Regions from separate parts of the Stappia sp. ICDLI1TA098 genome, predicted to be linked through region 1. Evidence: riboswitches for the same ligand, from Rfam matches in the RefSeq annotation. Region 1 holds a riboswitch; each other region holds the start of a gene.
What was found. A riboswitch is a leader RNA that binds a small molecule or an ion and turns the genes downstream of it on or off. The one in region 1 is predicted to bind cobalamin.
Positions count from the first base shown of each region.

Region 2: it holds a riboswitch for cobalamin, as region 1 does, so the genes downstream of both, ACSLUQ_RS19650 (ribonucleoside-diphosphate reductase subunit alpha) here and cobU (bifunctional adenosylcobinamide kinase/adenosylcobinamide-phosphate guanylyltransferase) in region 1, are expected to answer to the same signal.
Region 3: it holds a riboswitch for cobalamin, as region 1 does, so the genes downstream of both, ACSLUQ_RS07070 ((2Fe-2S) ferredoxin domain-containing protein) here and cobU (bifunctional adenosylcobinamide kinase/adenosylcobinamide-phosphate guanylyltransferase) in region 1, are expected to answer to the same signal.
Region 4: it holds a riboswitch for cobalamin, as region 1 does, so the genes downstream of both, ACSLUQ_RS08510 (DUF1636 family protein) here and cobU (bifunctional adenosylcobinamide kinase/adenosylcobinamide-phosphate guanylyltransferase) in region 1, are expected to answer to the same signal.

Region 1 is NZ_JBTZBT010000001.1:2,054,128-2,059,106, reverse strand. Features, by position in the region: gene ACSLUQ_RS09230 (putative bifunctional diguanylate cyclase/phosphodiesterase) at 1-1,031, opposite strand, end outside; gene ACSLUQ_RS09225 (VOC family protein) at 1,395-2,273, shown strand; tRNA gene ACSLUQ_RS09220 (tRNA-Asn) at 2,423-2,497, opposite strand; cobalamin riboswitch at 2,663-2,890, shown strand; gene cobU (bifunctional adenosylcobinamide kinase/adenosylcobinamide-phosphate guanylyltransferase) at 3,041-3,583, shown strand; gene cobW (cobalamin biosynthesis protein CobW) at 3,580-4,698, shown strand; gene cobN (cobaltochelatase subunit CobN) at 4,746-4,979, shown strand, end outside.
Region 2 is NZ_JBTZBT010000005.1:73,816-78,794, reverse strand. Features, by position in the region: gene ACSLUQ_RS19665 (carbohydrate ABC transporter permease) at 1-172, shown strand, start outside; gene ACSLUQ_RS19660 (carbohydrate ABC transporter permease) at 169-996, shown strand; gene ACSLUQ_RS19655 (ABC transporter substrate-binding protein) at 1,064-2,314, shown strand; cobalamin riboswitch at 2,469-2,689, shown strand; gene ACSLUQ_RS19650 (ribonucleoside-diphosphate reductase subunit alpha) at 2,804-4,979, shown strand, end outside.
Region 3 is NZ_JBTZBT010000001.1:1,566,578-1,571,556, reverse strand. Features, by position in the region: gene ACSLUQ_RS07080 (ABC transporter permease) at 1-497, opposite strand, end outside; gene ACSLUQ_RS07075 (ABC transporter substrate-binding protein) at 511-2,001, opposite strand; gene ACSLUQ_RS07070 ((2Fe-2S) ferredoxin domain-containing protein) at 2,003-2,836, opposite strand; cobalamin riboswitch at 2,943-3,154, opposite strand; partial or broken gene ACSLUQ_RS07065 (GTP-binding protein) at 3,205-3,555, opposite strand; gene ACSLUQ_RS07060 (ZinT family metal-binding protein) at 3,602-4,258, opposite strand.
Region 4 is NZ_JBTZBT010000001.1:1,866,563-1,871,541, reverse strand. Features, by position in the region: gene ACSLUQ_RS08525 (FecCD family ABC transporter permease) at 1-100, opposite strand, end outside; gene ACSLUQ_RS08520 (ABC transporter substrate-binding protein) at 104-1,051, opposite strand; gene ACSLUQ_RS08515 (ABC transporter ATP-binding protein) at 1,115-1,942, opposite strand; gene ACSLUQ_RS08510 (DUF1636 family protein) at 1,939-2,421, opposite strand; cobalamin riboswitch at 2,542-2,753, opposite strand; gene ACSLUQ_RS08505 (GTP-binding protein) at 2,806-4,029, opposite strand; gene ACSLUQ_RS08500 (DUF4198 domain-containing protein) at 4,105-4,830, opposite strand.

The DNA of each region.
Region 1 (4,979 bases):
TCGGTCATGACGCGAATGCGCCCGAGACTCTCGGCGAGCTTGACGAAAATGTCCGGCCCGATGGGGCCGTGTTTCGGGCTGGTCCAGCGGGCCAGCGCCTCCAGCGAGACGACCCCGTTCCTCTGCGTGTCGAACACCGGCTGGTAATCGAGGTAGATCTCGTCAGCGTCGAGCGCGATGAGGAAGTGTTCCTCGATCTCCTTTTGCTCACGCATGCTTGCCTCGAGCTTCGCGTCGAACAACCGCACTGGCTGGTCCTGGCCATGCTTGGCGGCATACATCGCCATATCGGCCTTGCGGATGGTTTCGCGCAGCGTCTCGGCGTGGTCAGGATAGAGGCTGACGCCAATGCTCACGCCAAGGCCGATCTCGCTGCCGTCTTCCTGTAGCGTTATCGGCTCGGTGATGGCCGCATGAAGCGTTCCTGCGGTCGCGGCGGGGTCGTCGAAGTGGGCTCGGTCGGCGATGACCAGAAACTCGTCGCCGCCAAGTCGGACCACGGTCTCTTGCGGAAAGGCCGTGGTGAGACGCTGCGCCATGCCGATCAGCAGGTCGTCGCCGGCTGCGTGGCCAAGCAGGTCGTTGAGGCTCTTGAAGCCGTCGAGATCGATGCTGAAAACCGCAAGGCGCGGCTGGGCGTTCGCGCGCTGGCTGTCGATGTCGTGAATGAACTGGGCGAGTTGGCGGCGGTTCGCCAGCCCGGTGAGTACGTCATGCTCGGCAAGCCACGCGGCACGTTTTTCAGCTTCAACGCGTCGGTGCAGTTCGCCCTTGAGGCGGGCGTGATGCCTGATGCTGTAGAGGAACCCGAGGATGCCGATGATGGAAATTGCCAAGAAGGCTTCGTCGACTTCAAAGGTCTCATGAGCCTTGGCAAATGCGATAGCAGCCTCGAACGCGTCCAGGTAAACGAGGATGGACCAGATTCCGATGCCACTCGCAACGACAAGTACCGGTTCGGCAAACCGTTGCCAAAGTTGTGCTATCTGCGGTGGCATGTCGATTTCCCCAGTGGCCCCAAGAAATAACAATGTTCAATGCCAATAAATTATGATTGCCCATCGAATTTGCATAGGAAGGGAAAATACGAGCGTTTATGAGAAATCCCGCCGCTCAATGTTTCGCAGCAGCGGTGGGAGAATTTATTTGTCGAATAAAAACAAGCGTCAGGACAAATTCCAAAGGGGAAGGGGGCAAGCATGGCAGGCGGCGCCGATTGGCCCCGCTGAGGAGAGCCTTGATGTTTCTTACATTGTTTCTGTCAGATTAACAATATTGCCACGATTACGCCAATTGTACGAAGACCGTGCCTGTCCCAGGTTTTAGCGGCAAGGCCGGCAAGGAGGCCGGCGCTTGCGTGGCGAGCGGATGCCAGGCGCAATCGGGGACTTATGATGGAGCTTCACACAAAGACCGGAACCGGGCAGTTCGATATGATGGCCGCGCCGATGCGCGTCGGTCGCGTAGTTCTGGCCGTTCGCGATCTGGCGGCAATGACCGACTTTTACCGCAAGGTGCTCGGGCTTGCCGTTCTTGCGCGCGATGATGAAACCGTGCGGCTGGGAGTTGGCGATTCTGTGCTTCTGGAGCTGCGCGGCGATCCTTCTCTTGCCGCGTCGAGCCCGCGCGAGGCCGGTCTCTTTCATACCGCCTTCTTGCTGCCGACGCGCGCCGATCTCGGCTGCTGGCTGCGCTTCGCGCTGCAGACGGGCCTAAGGATCGACGGGGCGTCGGATCACATCGTCAGCGAAGCGCTCTACCTTGCCGATCCCGAGGGCAACGGCATCGAGATCTACACCGATCGCCCGGCCGAGGTCTGGTGGCGTGCGGATAGCACGGTGACCATGTCCACCGATCCGCTCGACGCGGAAGGCCTGATCGCTGCTGGAGCAGAGCGGACCTGGTCCGGCATGCCGCAAGGAAGCATCGTCGGTCATGTTCACCTGCGCGTCGGCGACACAGATCTGGCTGAGGGCTTCTATCGCGACGTGATCGGCTTTGACCTTTCGGCGCGCTATCCTGGCGGCAGCTTCTTCGGCTCCGGCGGTTATCATCACCAGCTTGCCGGCAATGTCTGGAACAGCCGGGGGGCGGGCACGCGCACGCCGGGGCGCACCGGTCTCGCGTCGTTGGAGCTCATCGTTCTTTCGAAGGAGGATCGCGACCGGATCTCCGCGACTGCACGCGCCGGGGGGATTTTCGTCGATGATTCGGGTGACGTGCTGACGCTTCGGGATCCCTGGGGAACGGAAATCGTTCTGCGCGGGGCTTGATGCACGGATCGGTAGACATCCGTCGGAGCCAGTTCCGGCGGATGCCATCTCCCCGATTGCATGCTTGCGACGGGCGAGAGGTCACACAACCGCATACGCTGCGAAGCGCCGCCTTGCGGAAAATCTCGATGTAAGGAAAAGAAGAAGAGTGGCTCCCCGGGCCGGATTCGAACCAGCGACCAAGCGGTTAACAGCCGCTTGCTCTACCACTGAGCTACCGGGGATCACTGAACCGCAGTGCGGTGCACCGCGTCGGTGAGGGGCATATAGCAAAGCCCATGCGCATTTGCCAAGTATTTTGTCATGATTTTTCCACAGGCACCAGTGCGGGGAGGGGATCTGGCGCCGAATGCCGGGCGGTCCGGCGAGCTTGTTGGCGGCCTCGCGCCGCGCTATGAAGGACGACCGGTCCTTATCCGACGGACAAAGTCCGAGGGAGAGGTGAAAGTCGGAATACGGTGGGGGACGACCCAAGTCGGGGTCCCGAATCCGTAGCTGCCCCCGCAACTGTGAGCGGCGAGCCATCCTGCGCGTACCACTGGGCGAACGGCCCGGGAAGGGCAGGGACATGGCCGCGACCCGCGAGCCAGGAGACGAGCCGGAGATCCCGGGAGCCCGCATCCGCCCTGTGGCGCGCGGCCCCGGCCCGAAACGTCACGGCCGTCGGGTGGACGGCAGGAGGCTGCAATGAAGAGATTCGATCCCGGCCGTCGTCTGCGCGGCCGTACACGCCTGTCACCGCATTGCCCGCGCGTGGCCGGAAACTAATGCCCTTCAGGACTGTTCTCGTGACCGGCGGTGCGCGCTCTGGCAAGAGCGCCTACGCGGAGGGGCTCGTTCGCGCCAGCGGCCGCGAGCGTGTCTACGTGGCGACCTGTGTCGCCGGCGACGGCGAGATGCGCGAGCGCGTCGCACGCCACCGCGACCAGCGCGGCGAAGGCTGGCTGACGCTGGAGGAGCCTCGCGATATCGCCGGCGTCATCGCCGCCGAGAGCCGGCCCGGGCGGGCGCTGCTGGTCGACTGCCTGACGCTCTGGCTTTCGAACGTCCTTTTCGCCGAAGCGGATCCCGCCGCCGAGACCCGGCGGCTGCGTGCCGCGATTGCCGCTGCAGCCGGGCCGGTGGTGCTCGTCACCAACGAGGTCGGCTCCGGTATCGTTCCCGACAATGCGCTTGCCCGCCGCTTTCGCGACGAGCAGGGACGCCTCAACCGTCTGATCGCGGAAGCGGCCGAGGCCGCGGTGCTGGTAGCCGCCGGCCTGCCGCTTGTCCTCAAGCCCAATTCCGCCCAACCGGAGATCACCTTATGAGCACTTCCCAGCCCCCGCAGCGTACCGGCAAGATCCCGGCCACGATCGTCACCGGCTTCCTTGGGGCCGGCAAGACGACGCTGCTCTCCAATCTCTTGCGCGAGGCGAAGGGCAAGAGGATCGCGCTCATCGTCAATGAGTTCGGCGACATGGGCTTTGACGGCTCGCTGGTCGACGGCTGCGCCGACCCGACCTGCGCGGCCGACGAGGTGGTCGAACTGACCAATGGCTGCATCTGCTGCACGGTCGCCGACGACTTCCTGCCGACGATGGAAATGCTGATCAACCGCGAGGACGCGCCCGAGCACATCGTCATCGAGACGTCGGGCCTGGCTCTGCCTCAGCCGCTGGTGCGCGCTTTTTCCTGGCCGAGCGTGAAGACGCGGGTCACGGTCGATGCCGTGGTGACCGTTGTCGACGCGGCCGCCGTTGCCGAGGGGCGTGTTGTCGGCGACGAGGCGGCCCTTGCCGCGCAGCGCGCCGCCGACGAGGCGCTGGACCACGAAAGCCCGGTGGAGGAACTTTTCGAGGACCAGCTCGTCTGCGCCGACCTCGTCGTGCTCAACAAGGCCGATCTTGTCGACGCGGAGGGGCTTGCCCGTGTGCGCGCCGAGGTCGCCTCACGCGTGCGCCCTGCCGTTGAGATCGTCACGGCGGAGAAGGGGGTGCTCGCCGCCGACGTGCTCCTTGGCCGCATGAGTGCCTCCGAGGAGGACATGACCGGGCGCGAGGGGCATCACGAGAGCCATCACCATCACGACGACGGGGATCACGATCATGATCATGACGATGATCACGATCACCACCATCATCATCACGATCATGACCATGATGAATTCGAGAGCCATGTGGTGACGCTCGCGGCGTTCGCGTCGTTGAAGGACCTTGAGGCGCGCGTCGGCGCGGCGATGGCGGTTCCCGGCGTGCTGCGGATCAAGGGCGCGGCGGAAATATCCGGCAAGGCGGCACCGGCGATGGTGCAGGCGGTCGGCCCCCGCGTGGAAGCATGGTTCGCCCGCGACAGCCGCGCGCCGGGCCGGCTCGTGGTGATCGGGCTCGCCGGTTTCGACCTCGCCCGCGTGGAGGGGCTTCTCGCCAGCGCGCAGGCCGCCTGATCAGGCGAAAGAGCGGGCGGGAAAACGGAACCACAAGGGGAGGCGGCATGCACATTCTTGCCGGACGCAGCGGACGCATCGACCAGGGCGACGAGGCGGTCGATCTCGGCCAGAGCCCGGCGGACGTGATTGTCCTGTCTGCGGCCGACACAGAGCTCGCCTCTCTGGCGGCGGCGAAGCAGCGGCTTGGCGAGACCGTATCTTCGCTGCGACTTGCCAACATGATGGCGCTTTCCCATCCGTATTCGGTGGACCTTTACGCCGAGGACACGGTCGCGGGC
Region 2 (4,979 bases), on a different contig from region 1:
GGGCGGTCCGGCATTTGCATCCGACACCCTCGTCTATGCGCTCTACCGGGAAGGCTTCGTCTACTTCAAGGCAGGCTATGCGAGCTCGATCACCATGGTCTTTTTCGCCTTCCTGCTGATCCTGACCTTCGTCCAGCTCCGGGTCGTCGAAAAGAAGGTGCACTACAGATGATCCGAAAGCTCACAGGCCATGCCGTCTCGACACTGCTTCTGCTTCTCGGCGCTGCTGCGATCCTGCTTCCCTTCGCCTGGATGCTGCTGCTGTCGATCAAGCCCCGGGACGAAATCTTTACCGCCGAGCTGCAACTCCTGCCGTCGCGCATCGAATGGCAGAACTTCTGGGTCGCGCTGACGAGCACCGACGTGCCGCTGTTCCTGTGGAACGGGCTGGTCGTGGTGTCCGGCATCCTGATCTTCCAGGTCCTTTTCGCCGTGCCTTGCGCCTATGCGCTCGCCCAGCGCCACTTCAAGGCGCGCGGCCTCGTCTTCGCGCTGGTTCTGGCCGCACTGCTGGTGCCGTTCCACGTCACCGCGATCCCAATCTTCCTGGGTTTCGCGCAGGCTGGCATCCTCAACTCCTACTGGGCGCTGATCCTGCCGTTCGTCCCCACAGCCTTCGGCATCTTCCTGTTTCGCCAGGCCTTCTCGCAGCTTCCGGTGGAGCTCTTCGAGGCCGCCCGGGTCGACGGGCTGAGCGAGACCGCCATCGTCTGGCGCATCGCCTTCCCGCTTGTCATGCCGGCGGCCACCGCCTTTGCGATCTTCTCCGTCACCGCGCACTGGAACGACCTGTTCTGGCCGCTGATCGCCACGACCGATCCGCATCTCGCCACTCCGCCGCGCGGCATTCTCTACTTCCGGGACGAGGAATCCGGTGACGACGTCGGCCCGCTGATGGCAGCGGCCGTGATCATCACCGCTCCGCTGGTCATCGCCTTTCTGGTGGCGCAGCGGAAGTTCACCCAGGGCCTCGCGGCAAGCGGGCTCAAGGGCTGAAACGCGGGAACCACGAAAGACGCGGGAAAAACCGCGCGTGCAGAAACGTCAACAAGGAGTGTCAAGCATGAGACGTGCCCTATTCGCCGCCGCCTTCGCGCTCACCGCCACCGCCGCGACCGCGCAGGAAACCGAAATCCGCGTGCACTATGCGATTCCGACCATCTGGGCGGACACGCAGAAGGTGCTCGCCGATGCCTTCATGGCCAAGCATCCCGACATCAAGGTCACCCTCGACGGCGCCGCCGAGGGCTATCCGGAAGGCGTCCAGCGCCTGCTGCGCGAGGCTGTCGCCGGCACCGCGCCGGACGTCGCCTATGTCGGCCTCAACCGCTGGCGCATCCTGCAGGAGCGCGGCCTGACGCAGCCGCTGGAGGGTTTCCTCGGCGAGGATCCCGCAAAGGCCGGCTACACGCCCGCCCTGCTCTCGCTCGGCAGCTTCAAGGGCCAGCAGCACGCGCTTGCAACGTCCGCCTCGACGCTGGTGATGTACGTCAACCCCAAGCTGGTCGAGCAAGCCGGCGGCTCGATGGACGATTTCCCCACCACGTATGACGGGGTGATCGAGCTCGCCGCCAAGATCAACGCGCTTGGCGACAACATCGACGGCGTATGGATCGACCGCCACGACTGGCGCTACCAGTCGCTGCTCGGCGCCTATGGCGGGCGCCCGATGAACGAGGACGAGACCGACATCACCCTCGACAGCGAAGCCGGCATCGAGGCTGCGCGCCTCTACCAGCGCTTCGCCAAGGAAGGCGGCATGAAGTCCTACGCCGACAGCGACGCCCGCCAGGCGCTGCCGGCCGGTACGCTTGGCATCATGTTCGAGAGCTCCTCGCTGCAGACGCGCTTCGAGCAGGGCGCCGGAGATGCCTTCACGCTCGCGGTGAAGCCGCTGCCGATCGCCACCGAGGACAAGGAGAAGGTCTACTTCCCCACCGGCGGCTCCGGCATCGTCATGCTGACCAAGGATGCGGCCAAGCAGAAGGCCGCCTGGGAGTACATCTCCTTCGTGACCGGCCCCGAAGGCCAGAAGATCATCGTGGAATCGACCGGCTATGCCCCGGCCAACTCCATCGTGATCGAGGACAAGGCCTATCTCGGCTCGTTCTATGAAAAGAACCCGAACGCGCTTGTCGCCCACACCCAGATCGCGAACTACGCCGGCCCCTGGTACGCCTATCCGGGCACCGAGGGCGTCGCCGTGACCGACCTTATCTCGGCCGCGCTGGTCGAGGTCACCGAAGGTGCCGACCCCGAGGCGACGATCAAGGAGCTTGCCGAAACGCTGCGCGTCCAGCTCGGCATGAAGTGAGGCCGGGGTCTCCCTGACCCGGCATCACGGGGCCACGGTCGCGCAAGCGGCCGTGGCCTTTTCTTATGGCAACGCTTCGTCACGCCAGGCTCCCACCGAGAAAATCTCTTGGATGGTCGAACACAATCAATTGACGGAAGATCCGGCTTCAACCACCATATCTTGTAGTCATGGTCTCTCGATTCTCAGGATCGAGAGCTAAGAGGGAATTCGGTGCGCCGTCCTGAATCGGGACGGCAAGGCCGAAGCTGCCCCCGCAACTGTAAGCGACGAGCCAACGTCCCTATCGCGTCACTGGAACCTGAGGGTTTCGGGAAGGCCGGACGGAAGCTGTGACCCGCGAGCCAGGAGACCTGCCGTGACACCAACGTATCGTCCCTGGGCGGGGTGTCCCGGTGGATCGCATGGATCAATCGTCGCTGCATCACGCGGCGGCCTCCTCCTGCATCCGCTCGGCCTTTGCCCCCAATAAATTGGGGTTTGAAGCCGATGTCTCTGACCATCGCAACCGAACGTCCGGATCTCCGGGCTCAATCCGTTCCGGCCGCCGATCCCGGCTGCCGGGTGATCCGCCGCAACGGCACCGTGACGCCCTTCGACGCCTCCAAGATCACGCTGGCGCTGTCGAAGGCCTTCCTCGCCATCGAGGGCAGCGGCTCCGCGGCCTCGCACCGCGTGCACGACATCGTCGAGGGACTGACGGAGCAGGTCGTCGCCGGCCTGACGCGCGGTGGCGAGGCCGGTCGCACCTTCCACATCGAGGACGTCCAGGACCAGGTGGAACTGGCGCTGATGCGTGGCGGTCACCACAAGGTCGCCCGCGCCTATGTTCTCTACCGCGAGGAGCGCGCGCGGGAACGCGAGCGCGAGCGCGCCGCGACGGCTCCGGCCATGACCACGCCGCCCGCCCTGCGCATGACTTCGGCGGACGGAACCCTTGTCGCCCTTGACGACGCCCGGCTCGAAACCGTCATCCGCGAAGCGACCGGCGGACTCGCCGACGTGTCGAGCGAGACGGTCCTCGCCGAAACGCGACGCAATCTCTATGACGGCATCAGCGCCGACGAGCTGGCACTGGCACCGATCCTCGCCGCGCGCACGCTGATCGAGCGTGAGCCGAACTACGCCAAGGTCTCCGCCCGCCTGCTCAACGACAAGCTGCGCCGCGAGGCGTTGTCGTTCCTTGCCGGACGCCCTGACCAGGCGACGCAGGCGGAGATGGCGGAACGCTACGGCGCCTATTTCACCGCCTATGTGCGACGCGGCATCGAGGAGGAACTTCTCGATCCGGAGCTCGCCCGCTTCGATCTCGCCACTCTTGCCGCCGCACTCGCGCCCGAGCGCGACATGCAATTCGACTACCTCGGCCTGCAGACGCTTTACGACCGCTATTTCCTGCATGCGCGCGGCACCCGCATCGAACTGCCGCAGGCATTCTTCATGCGCGTCGCCATGGGGCTCGCCGTGCACGAGATAGACCGGGAAGCCCGCGCCATCGAGTTCTACCGGCTTCTTTCCTCCTTCGACTTCATGACCTCGACGCCGACACTCTTCAACTCCGGCACCCGCCACCCGCAGCTCTCGTCCTGCTTCCTGACCACCGTCTCGGACGATCTCGACGGCATCTTCAAGGCGATCCGGGACAATGCGCTGCTCGCCAAATACTCCGGCGGACTTGGCAACGACTGGACGCAGGTGCGCGGGCTCGGCGCTCATATCAAGGGCACCAACGGCGAGAGCCAGGGTGTCGTTCCCTTCCTGAAGGTCGCCAACGACACAGCCATCGCCGTCAATCAGGGCGGCAAGCGCAAGGGCGCGGTCTGCGCGTATCTCGAGACCTGGCACATCGACATCGAGGAATTCCTCGACCTTCGCAAGAACACCGGCGACGACCGCCGGCGCACCCACGACATGAACACCGCCAACTGGGTGCCGGACCTGTTCATGGAGCGTGTCGAGGCCGACGCGGCCTGGACATTGTTCTCGCCCGACGAGACGCCGGAGCTTCACGATCTCTACGGCCCTGCCTTCAAGACCGCCTACGAGGCCCATGAGGCGCGCGCAGCGCGCGGCGAGATCAAGGTGTTCAGGCAGGTGCGGGCCGTCGACCTGTGGCGGCGGATGCTGACCATGCTGTTCGAGACGGGGCACCCCTGGATCACGTTCAAGGATCCCTGCAACATCCGTTCTCCGCAGGGACACGTCGGCGTCGTGCATTCCTCCAACCTCTGCACGGAGATCACGCTGAACACGGCGGAGGACGAGGTCGCCGTCTGCAATCTCGGCTCGGTCAACCTTGCCGCCCATGTCACCGCGGACGGTCTCGACCACGACCGGCTGGCGCGCACGGTCGCCACCGCGATGCGGATGCTCGACAATGTCATCGACATCAATTTCTACACGATCCCGGAGGCCCGGCGCTCCAACCTGCGCCACCGCCCGGTCGGCCTCGGCATCATGGGCTTCCAGGACGCGCTCCAGGCCCAGCACATCGCCTATGCCTCGCCGGAGGCCGTCGACTTCGCCGACCGGAGCATGGAGGCCGTGAGCTTCCACGCGATCTCGGCCTCGGTGGCGCTTGCCGCCGAGCGCGGTCGTTATGCAAGCTTCGAAGGCTCGCTGTGGTCGAAGGGCATCCTGCCCGTCGACAGCCTCGATCTCTTGG
Region 3 (4,979 bases), 490 kb from region 1:
GGTCGTATGAGCTGAAGCTTGACGCCGAGCACCCAGATCAGGAGCAGTCCGAGCCAGAAGGCCGGCACCGCCTGCACACCGATCGCGAGGCCACGGCTGAAACGGTCAGCGATGCCCCGTGGCCGCATCGCTGCGGCGAGGCCCAGCGGCACCGCAAGCACGCTCGCGAGCGCAAGGCCGGAAATGCCGAGTGTGAGCGACAGGGGTAGGCGTTGCATGAACTCGCCAAAGATGGCCTCCCCCGTGCGGAACGAGCGTCCCCAGTCGCCGGCGACGAATCCCGACAACCAGCTGAAATAGCGCTGCGCCAGCGGCTGATCGAGACCCCATTCGGCACGCATCGCTGCGACCGTCGCAGGATCGGCGGGCAGGTTCCACGCACGGATGGCGATCTCGACAGGGTCGGCCGGCATCAGCGCGACAACGAGGAAGGCCAGCGCGGAGACCGCCAGCAAGCTGGCGGCCGCACGCAGGCCCAATCTCAGCGTATGCTCCAACACGCTAGTTCTTTCAGCGCACCTCGCCCATCTTCGGTCGGATCACGTGATAGTCTGAACCCCACGGCTCGTAATTCGCGAGGCGTTGCGAGAGGCCGACATGCCAGCTCGGCGACACGAGGAATGTTACCGGAGCATCCTTGAAGAGCTGCTCCTGCGCCTCCAGGGCAATCTCCATGCGCTCTTCCGACGTTCCGACCTTGGAAAATTTGGCAATGATCGCGTCGAACGCGTCGCTCTTGTAGCGCGCATGATTGAGCGGGCCATCGCTCTTCAGCATGGAGTTAAAGAAATAGGCAGGGTCCCCGGCGGGCGCAGTATGCTGTGCCCAGAGCGCAATGTCGAAAGCGCCGTCGGCAGCATATTCGCCGATATTCTCAACCACCCTGGTGTCGGAAGCAATGCCGACGCGGGCGAGGGCCGCCTTCACCACCGGCATCATGGTGACCAGGTCTGGCCGCTGCGGATAGGTGACGATCAGTATGGAGAGTTTCTGGCCATCCTTTTCGCGGACGCCGTCACTACCGGGCTCCCAACCGGCTTCGTCCAAAAGCGCCTTCGCCTTGTCGAGGTCCGTGTTGCGGGGCTCCTTCGCTGCAAAAGGGAAATATGGTGCAAAAGCGCCTGTGGCTGGAGTGCCGGCGTTGATCGCCGCGACGAGTTCCTGGCGGTCGATGGCGAGATCGATCGCCTGCCTGACTTTCACGTCCGATACGGCTGGTCGCTCATTGTTGATGAAGCCGAAATACTGGTAGCCCACCGGGAAGGATTTGATTGCGACACCCGGATTGGCTTTCAACCGTGAGAGGCCTTCAGCCGGCAAGCCAAAGGCAATATCGAGTTCGCCAGCCTCGAAGGCCAGTGCCATCGTCTGCGCATCGCCAAACCGGCGCAGATTGATCGGCGAACGGTCTTCCGCGCCGGGGAAACTGGTATTGGGCTTCAGTGCCAGGTTTTGGTCGACGTTGAACTCCTCGACCGCATAGGGGCCGGTGAACAGGAACGAGCCGTCCTCCTTTGTGGTGTAGGCCATAAGCGGCCATTCGGCGAAGAGTGCTGCAATCAACGGCACCGGCCTCTCCGTGGTCAGCGCAAGCGTGAGATCGTCCTGCGCCTCGAAACTGATCATGCCACCGGTGGATTTGGCCGCCGGCAGTTTTGAGAAGGTGTGATCGAACCCCTTTTTCAGGGCGGCCGCCGTGACAGGTGAGCCATCGGAGAAGAAGCGGCCGGGCGCAAGGCTAACGGTCCAGGTCAAGTCTCCGGTCCGCTCTGCCGTTGCAGCCAGTTCAGGCACCAGATTGCCGTCCTTGTCGACCATAAACAGCTTTTCGCCAATACCGTGGCTGACCAGCGCCCAGCTTGATGACCCTTTGGTCGGATCAAGAGCAGCTGTGATGAACGTTGCGCCGGCCTGGATTGCTTCTTGTGCTATTGCCGGCACAGTGAAAACGCACGTGGAAACGGCCAACGCGGCAAGCGTGGCTCGGGTGATGTGTCTCATGTCAGTCCTCTGTTGAATCTGGCTGAATCTTGCTGCGCAGGCGCTGCTTGCGTCCGGTCGGTTGATAGGCGAAGTCGTCGACGATGCGTCCTCCGAGCAGATGTTCCTCGACGATACGGTCGATCGCAGTCTCGGTAACACCGCCGTAATAGGTACACTCGGGAAACACTTGGACCACTGGTGCAAGTGCGCAGGGGCCCAAGCACGTCGATTTTGCGGTCATCGTGCCGCAGCCGGTCACACGCAGTTTGCGGCGCTGTTGCACGTTGCGCAGATGTGCCCAGATTGCATCCGCGCCGGCGGCGTTGCAGGCTCCGCCCTCGCAGACGAGGACGCGGTGCTTCTGCGCTGGCACCAACGATGCCTCAGGCTTTGCGCCGTCGGGAACAATGACGGGGGCGATTGCAGCATCTGCGATCATGGCGGAAAGCAACGCTTCGAAGTGCATACTCTGGGCGATATCGCGGGTGACCCGTATCGGTGGCCAGCCGTCAGGAGTTTCTGCCTGCCAACGCTTCAGCGAGCGTGTCATCCAGTTCATGAAGCTCGGTTCCATCGGAAGCACCAGCGGAACGACCAGAATGGACGCAAATCCGCGCCCGCGCAGGTTCAGAAGCGCATCGCGCAGCGATGGTTGTCCTTGCTCGGAAAAACATGAGATGGCCTGTGCCACATTGGGAAGACGTGCGGCTATGGACGCAAGTCGCTGCATCTCGGCATGAGGCGCGGCAGCGAATGCAGACTTTGCGACCAGCAGGACAGCCTCGCCGAGAACGGCAGGCCCGTTTCCTTCGTTGTGCCGGTTTGCATCCGTTGACGTTGAAGTCTGCTCCAATCAAAAATCCCCGCTGCCATGCAGACGGGGACCTGGAGACGTGGCGCGAGTTCAGTTCATGCAGACCGAACACAGCGTACGCGCTCCCATGGCAATCCCCGACCACGGAACTCTATGTTGTCAGGCAGGTCTCCTGGCTCGCGGGTCGTTGCTGCTTTGCGTGTCTTCCCGGCTCAAATGCCAGTGACATTGACGGCAAAGCGGCTCGCCGCTCACAGTTGCGGGTCAGCTCCGGCATTCCTCGAAAGGTCACCGGATTCCCTCTTAGCTCCCTGTCGGAAATTCCGACAGGGAGAACCTTGACGGCGCGACAGTCTCGAATTGTGTTTCACTTGTCAATCTCGCTTGAAATGTTCTTTCGGATCGGCTTAGGAAGCAACGGCATTGCGTTCCCAAGCCGGGAGCGGATCGGCTAGATCACGCCTGCGGCCGGGCATGAAGTCTGTTTCCGGAACGAGGCCAGCGTCCAGCTCGGCGCGGACTTTCCGCTCATCCATCGGATCACAACCGATGAAGACGATCTCCTGGCGCCGATCGCCCCACACGGGATCGAGATAGGGCCTCATGGCTGCCTTCCATTCCGGATAATCCGGCCATTGATGCTTGCGGACAGATGCCCACCACAGGCCATGCTTTTCTGTGCGGATGAGCGCTCCGGTCTGACTGATTTCACCGACATAATCCGGGCGGGTCGCCAGCCAGAAGAACCTCTTGGCGCGCCCGGCTGGAAGCCGGGCGCGAGGTTGTTGGAAGAAGCGTCCCCAATCAGTGCGCGATCATCTCGTGAACGATCTCGTCGGCCTTGAGCGAGGACGGATAGTAGGTCGGCCAGTTTGTCAGCTCCTCCAGCAGGGCCGCACGGTCGTCGCCCCAGTAGAGGTGATAGTGGTCGGTGACCTCGGGCGCGATCCTGTGATCGCTGAACTGGATGAACGCAGGTGCGGCCTCGTCGCCTTTCGTCTTCTTGAAGATGAAGCGGACGCCGCGGTTGCCCTTCTTGTAGGTGAGGATCTCGTAGCCGTCATAGGCGTAGTGGCCCTCGACCGGCTGGCCGTCACGATAGAAGGTGACGATGTCGCCCTTGATCGTGATCCGCTCGACGTCGGTCTTGTAACCGACATCGTAATAGGCCTTCCATTCGTCGGCGGTCTTGTCTCCGCTTTCGGCCTTGTGCGTCCAGACAGGATCGAGCGTCCCGTCCTTCAGGTGCGGATAGACCGACTGCCAATCGCCCGCGTAGTCCGAGAGGGGGCGATCCTTGATCTGGCTGTCCTCGAAATAGCCTTTGTAGACCTTCTCGTCACCGTGATCGTGTGCGTGCTCCTTGCCATGATTGTGTCCGTCACCATGACTGTGGTCGTGGCTTTTCTCGCCCTCATGGTTCTTGCCGCTCCCGCCTGCAACAGTGATGTTGTATGGCATGCCCTCGACCTCGATGGTTCCGGATTCCTGCAGGGTGTCCTTCGCAATCCGTCGAACCAGTCCGGCCTTCGGATCGCTCATGACGATCTCGTCGCCAGCCATGGCCAGCCGCGGGCGCGGGTCGTTCCAGTGGCCGTCCATCGAGTAGGACTCGGTCACCTTTTCGCTCTTGGCCACCGCGCCGTCGAGGATGTCCAGTTGATGCAGCGTGCCGTCTTCGGTGAGCACATAGCCAAAGCGGGCATTGGCCGGATCGAGCGCGAAGTCGATACGTCGGAACGGAAGCTTTATGTAGCGGAAGTGTGGTTCGTCGGCGGGGTCAACCACCACAAGGCCATTGGCACCGTAGTTCCCTAGGAAGACCTGCATGCTCTTGGCACCGAGCAGTGTTCCGGTCTTCTGGCCGGCCGGCAGGTCGTTTGAATATTTCAGCATCTTGAAGGTCGGTGCATCGCTTCCGGCAGTGACCGTCAGCACGCCTTCATCACATCCAGCCGCGAGGAAGGCACCGGAAAACGCCTCGCCATGAATTCCGGAGCAGGTGGCAACCTCGCCGACCGGCGTTCCGTCTTCCTTGACCGTCTGCATGCCAACCCGCTTAGGCAAGGCGTCGCCTTCAACCGGCACGTCGGAAGCGACCGTCGTGACCCAGTGCTTGCCGATCGGTGCAGCAAAGCCGTGATGTGCACGGGCTTGCGGCAAGCGAGTGGACTCGACCTCG
Region 4 (4,979 bases), 190 kb from region 1:
CCGTCGACAGGGGAAGCGGCGTCGACCCGACCACGATCGCGGCAATGACGAGAACCGCGACCGCCAGCACCCCGGCGGCCGCGAGTACGAGCATGCGCATGGCTCAGAAAGCGTCCGGATAAAGCGCGCGGGCGATTTTTTCCACGCCGTCGATATTGGCGGGACCGGGCGTCAGTTCCTCATAGCGCAAGGCGAGGGTGCGGTTGTCCTCGACCGCCTTGAGGTGGCTCATTACCGGGTGGGCGCGCAGGAAGGCCATGAGCTTTTCGGCTCCGCCGCTGTCCTGATAGTCGAGCAGGATGATGAAGTCCGGATCTGCGGCGGCCACCGCCTCCCAGGAGGTGGTGCCCCAGCTCGTCTCCATGTCGCCGGTGACATTGCTGCCGCCGGCCGCGGAGATCATCGCCGTCGGCATGGCGAACCGACCGGCGGTGAAAGGTTTGTCCTCACCGGAATCGTAGAGGAACACCGTCACTGGCGCGCGCCCGGCCACAGCGGCCTGCACGGCGGCGACGCGCGCCTTCCAGCCCTCCACCAGCGCCTGCGCCTTGTCCTGGCGGTCGAAGATCTCGCCGAGCCGCAGGATGTCGCCATAAAGCAGATCGAGCGAGGCGGCGGGGCGGCTCTTGTCGACGTGGATGCAGCTTTCGGTGAGGATCAGCGTCTTGACGCCCTGGTCGGCGAGCGTCTCCGGCGTTACGTCGCCGCCGGGCTTCATGCCGTAGTACCAGCCGCCGAAGAAGACGTCTGCGCCGGAGGCGACGATGTTTTCCAGCGAGGGATACTTCGGCGCGATCTCCGGTAGCTCGCCGCGTCTGGCTTCGAACTCGGGCGTCGTCTTGTACCAGCCGCTGATGCCGCTGACGCCGACCATGTGATCCTGAAGATCCAGTGCGAAGGCCATTTCGGAAATGTTGATGTCCTGCGTCACCATGCGCTCGGGCGTGGTCTCGAAGGTCAGTGGCTGGCCGCAGTTGTCGACGGTGACAGGTGCGGCATGGGCGGTGCCGGCAAGCAGGAGCGCGGCAAGCGCGGCGGTGAGACGGATCATGAAAGGCCCTTTCGGTGAAGGCAGGCGATGTGATGGGAAGGTTGCGGCCGCGCCGGAGAGGGATCAGTCCGCGAGCGCGGGCACCGCTTCAGGCGTCGTCCGGCGGATCGGGATGTCGAGGGCGCACAGCATGCGGTCTTCGGAGGGGTGCGGAAGGCGGTGCATGTCGACCTCGAAGGTCGCACGCACCCGAGCGCTTGAGAGGACGTCTCGCGGGTGTCCGTAGGCCGTCAGCCGGCCTTCGTCGATCAGCGCGACGTGGCTGGCGAAATCCTCGATCAGCGTGAGATCGTGCAGCACGGCGATGACCGTGATGCCAAGGCGGGTGACCAGGCTGAGCAGGTCCCCGCGGGCCCGCGGGTCAAGATGATTGGTCGGCTCGTCGAGAACCAGAAGCCTTGGCTCCTGGCACACGGCGCGGGCGATCTTGGCCCGCTGCCGTTCGCCGCCGGAGAGGCTCCCCATGGTTCGCCGCGACAACCCCGTCAGGCCCGCCACGGCTAGAGCTTCGCCGAGGGCTGCCTGATGGGCGCGGGCGTCGAGTGCCCGGCGATGGGGCAGGCGGCCGAGCGCCACGTAGTCGGCGACGGAGAGGCGTCCATCCGGCTCCTCGCTCTGCCCGACGTAGGCGATGGCGCGGGCGCGCTCGTGGATCGGCACACGCGCAAGCGAACGCTTGCCCAGCAGGATCTCGCCGTCGCCGGCAGGTGCAAGACCCGCGATCATGCGCACCAGCGTGCTCTTGCCGGCTCCGTTCGGGCCGGCGATCACCAGGATCTCGCCTGCATGGACATGGAAGGAGACATCCTCGACGAGCCGTTGCCCGCGTGCGGTCGAATAGCCGACGCCGATGAGTTCCAGGGTGGTTTCCAGGCCGCTCTCGTGTGTCATTCAACGATCTCCGCGTTTGCCATGGAAAGCGGGAAGGCGACGACGGGCGCGGGCAGGCGGGCCAGGGTCTTGCCCTTCAGAGCTTCCGGGCGCTGGAGCGAGGAACACCATCCGTCCGCCAACTCGAGGTATTGTCCGGCGAAAGTGGCAATCGCCGAGATTTCCTCGTCTGTCTCGATGCTGCCGAAGAGATAGCCCGCCTTGCCCGGCGCCTGGATGGCAATGGCGCAGGGGCGGCCGCAGCCGGCCATGCAGGCCGCACCAGTCACGGCCACGGATGGTGCCAGTCCCTGGTCGCGCAAGGCAGTGCACAGGCGCTCGCTCACTGCCGGGCCGACACGCTCGCCGTAACGGGTGCTGCCGTCCTCGTCGACGGTGCGTGCCCGGCAGGTGGTGCAAACGATGACGACCGCGCCGGCCATGGCGGACGGGGCCGTGTCGTCAGCTCGCGTTTCGCAAGGGATCAGGTCGTGCGCCATCTACATCCTGCCGGTCGGAAAGACGGGGCAGGAGAAGAACGCAGGCGGTCTGATGGCGCACCTTCGGCGTGCGCGCTATCGGAATTGCCATGTCGCCCTCCCGGAACACCCCGTCCGGTCACTGGTGAATCCACGATGGCAGGTCTCCTGGCTCGCGGGTCATCGCCTTCCCCACCTTCCCGCCCGTCAGGGCAGTGGCAAACCGGGGTCGGCTTTCCGCTCACAGTTGCGGGGGCAGCCACGGTTTCGGTCCCTGCTGGGTACGCCTCACCGTGTTCCCTTTTCATGCCCTCGGAGATTCTCGTCGGGCAACCATCGCAGCTGAAACTGGCAGATCGGCCGGGGTGCTGCAACCGGCTTTCGTCGCCCTCTCGCCGCATACCGCTAGTCTCCGCCGGCGTTCCAAAGGGGAAAGGGGTCGGCAAGGCCTGTCCAACGCTCCGGCTTGAAGGCGGTCGCCTCCACCAGGCAGGCGTCGAGATCGGCGCGAAGTCGGGCTTCGTCCATGTCGCTGACGCCGATGAAGACGATCTCCTGGCGTCGGTCGCCCCAGACCGGGTCGAAGAGAGGTCGCATCGCCTCGCGCCACTCCGGGTGTTCCGGCCAGTAGGAGGTCGGTACGGCGCTCCACCAAAGCCCGCGCTTCTCGGTTCGCACGATGCTGCCGGCCTGGCTGATCTCACCGACGAAACGCGGGCGCGTCGCCAGCCAGAAGAATCCCTTGGCGCGGATGACGCCGGGCCAGGTGGTGTCGATGAACCGCTTGAAGCGTGTCGGGTCAAAGGGGCGGCGCGCCCGGTAGACGAACGAGCGAACGCCGTATTCCTCGGTTTCGGGGATGTGGTCGGCATAGCCGTTCATCTCCTTGAACCAGAGCGGATGCGTCTGCGCCCGCTCGAAGTCGAAACGGCCGGTGCCGAGAATGTCCCCGGCGGCGACTTCGGCGAAATCGGTCTCGATGACGTGGGCGTCGGCGTTGAGCGCGCGCACGATCTTGCGCGCGGCGGCGAGGTCGTCAGGGCTGGCCGAGGAGACCTTGTTGAGGACGATCGTATCGGCAAACTCGATCTGGTCGACGAGCAGGTCGACCAGCGTGCGCTCGTCCTCCTCGCCCAGGGATTCGCCCCTGTCTGTCAGGAAGTCGGTCGAGCCGTAGTCCTTCAGCAGGCTCGCTGCGTCGACCACGGTGACCATGGAATCGATCTGAGCCACGTCCTCGAGGCTGACATCATCCTCGTCGCGGAAGGAGAAGGTCGCGGCGACGGGCAGGGGTTCTGAAATGCCGCTCGCCTCGATCAGCAGATGGTCGAAGCGATCTTCGCCGGCAAGCCGGAACACTTCCTTGAGAAGGTCCTCGCGAAGCGTGCAGCAGATGCAGCCGTTGGTCATCTCGACCAGTTTCTCTTCCACGCGGGACAGGTTTGCTCCACCTTCGCGGATCAGGCTGGCATCGACGTTGACCTCGCTCATGTCGTTGACGATGACGGCGACGCGTAAACCTTCCCGATTGGAGAGGACGCGGTTCAGGAGCGTGGTCTTTCCAGCGCCGAGAAAGCCGGAGAGAACCGTAACGGGAAGCTTCCCTTTCGGGTGCGGACGGGGAGGCATGGCTGGCTCGCTGTGTCTGATGGGCTGTTCTGCGGGGACGCCGAAAACTCGGCGCCCCCGCGTTTGCGTCATCCGTCAGTGGCTGTGACGGGAGAGGGTGAAGGAGAAGGTGGTGAAGTGATTGATGGTGTCGGCCTTGGCCGGGTCGTCGGTCGGGGCCTTGTAGGAGGCGGCGATGACGTTCAGGCCTGAGTTGCGCACGGTGATACGCGCCTTGCCCTCGGCATCGGTGCGCACCGGGCTCGCCTCGCTGTCGGTCGTGTATTCGGCGGTGACGGGCACGTCTGCGACCGGAACGCCGTCGGCAAGAACCTTGATCTCGAGCGTGTCGCCGGCATGCAGATGAAGAGGGTCGGCTAGCGGCACGATCTCCAGCGGCAGACCCTGCGGGCGGGGAGCACCGCCCGGCTCGCCGACAAGCGAGACCGCGTGCTTGAAGTTGCGGCCGGCAGTCCGGGCGTCGGTGACTTCGTCCTTCGCCTTGTTTACCCAGCTGCCATCCTGGCGCTCGGTCCAATAGCCGTTGTCCATCGTCGCGCTGACGTAGACGGCGCTGTCCGGCAGGCTGAAGGTGACATGATCCTTGGCCTTGCGAACATCCGGCGCCACCGCCTTGCCGTCGCCGGTGGCTGCGGCAAGGCTCGTGAGCTTTGCCGGGTCATAGGCCTCGTCCGAGGCACCGTGACCGTAGACGATGGCCTGATCGCCGTGGCGCTGGGCGATCCAGATGCCATGGGCTGAGGCCGAGGCAAGCGAGGCCAGGAAAAGCGCGGCGGCGGTTGAGGTGCGAAGCAGTCGCATGAATGCGTCCTTTATGTGATAACATAACATATTTGGGTGATGAAAACCCACGCCACAACACGCCACCGGGAGCCGGCAGCGAGACGGAGACGGGTTCGGCGGGCAAGGTCGCGCAACGCCAGGCGGCGTCGCTGCGACGGTGCGGGGAG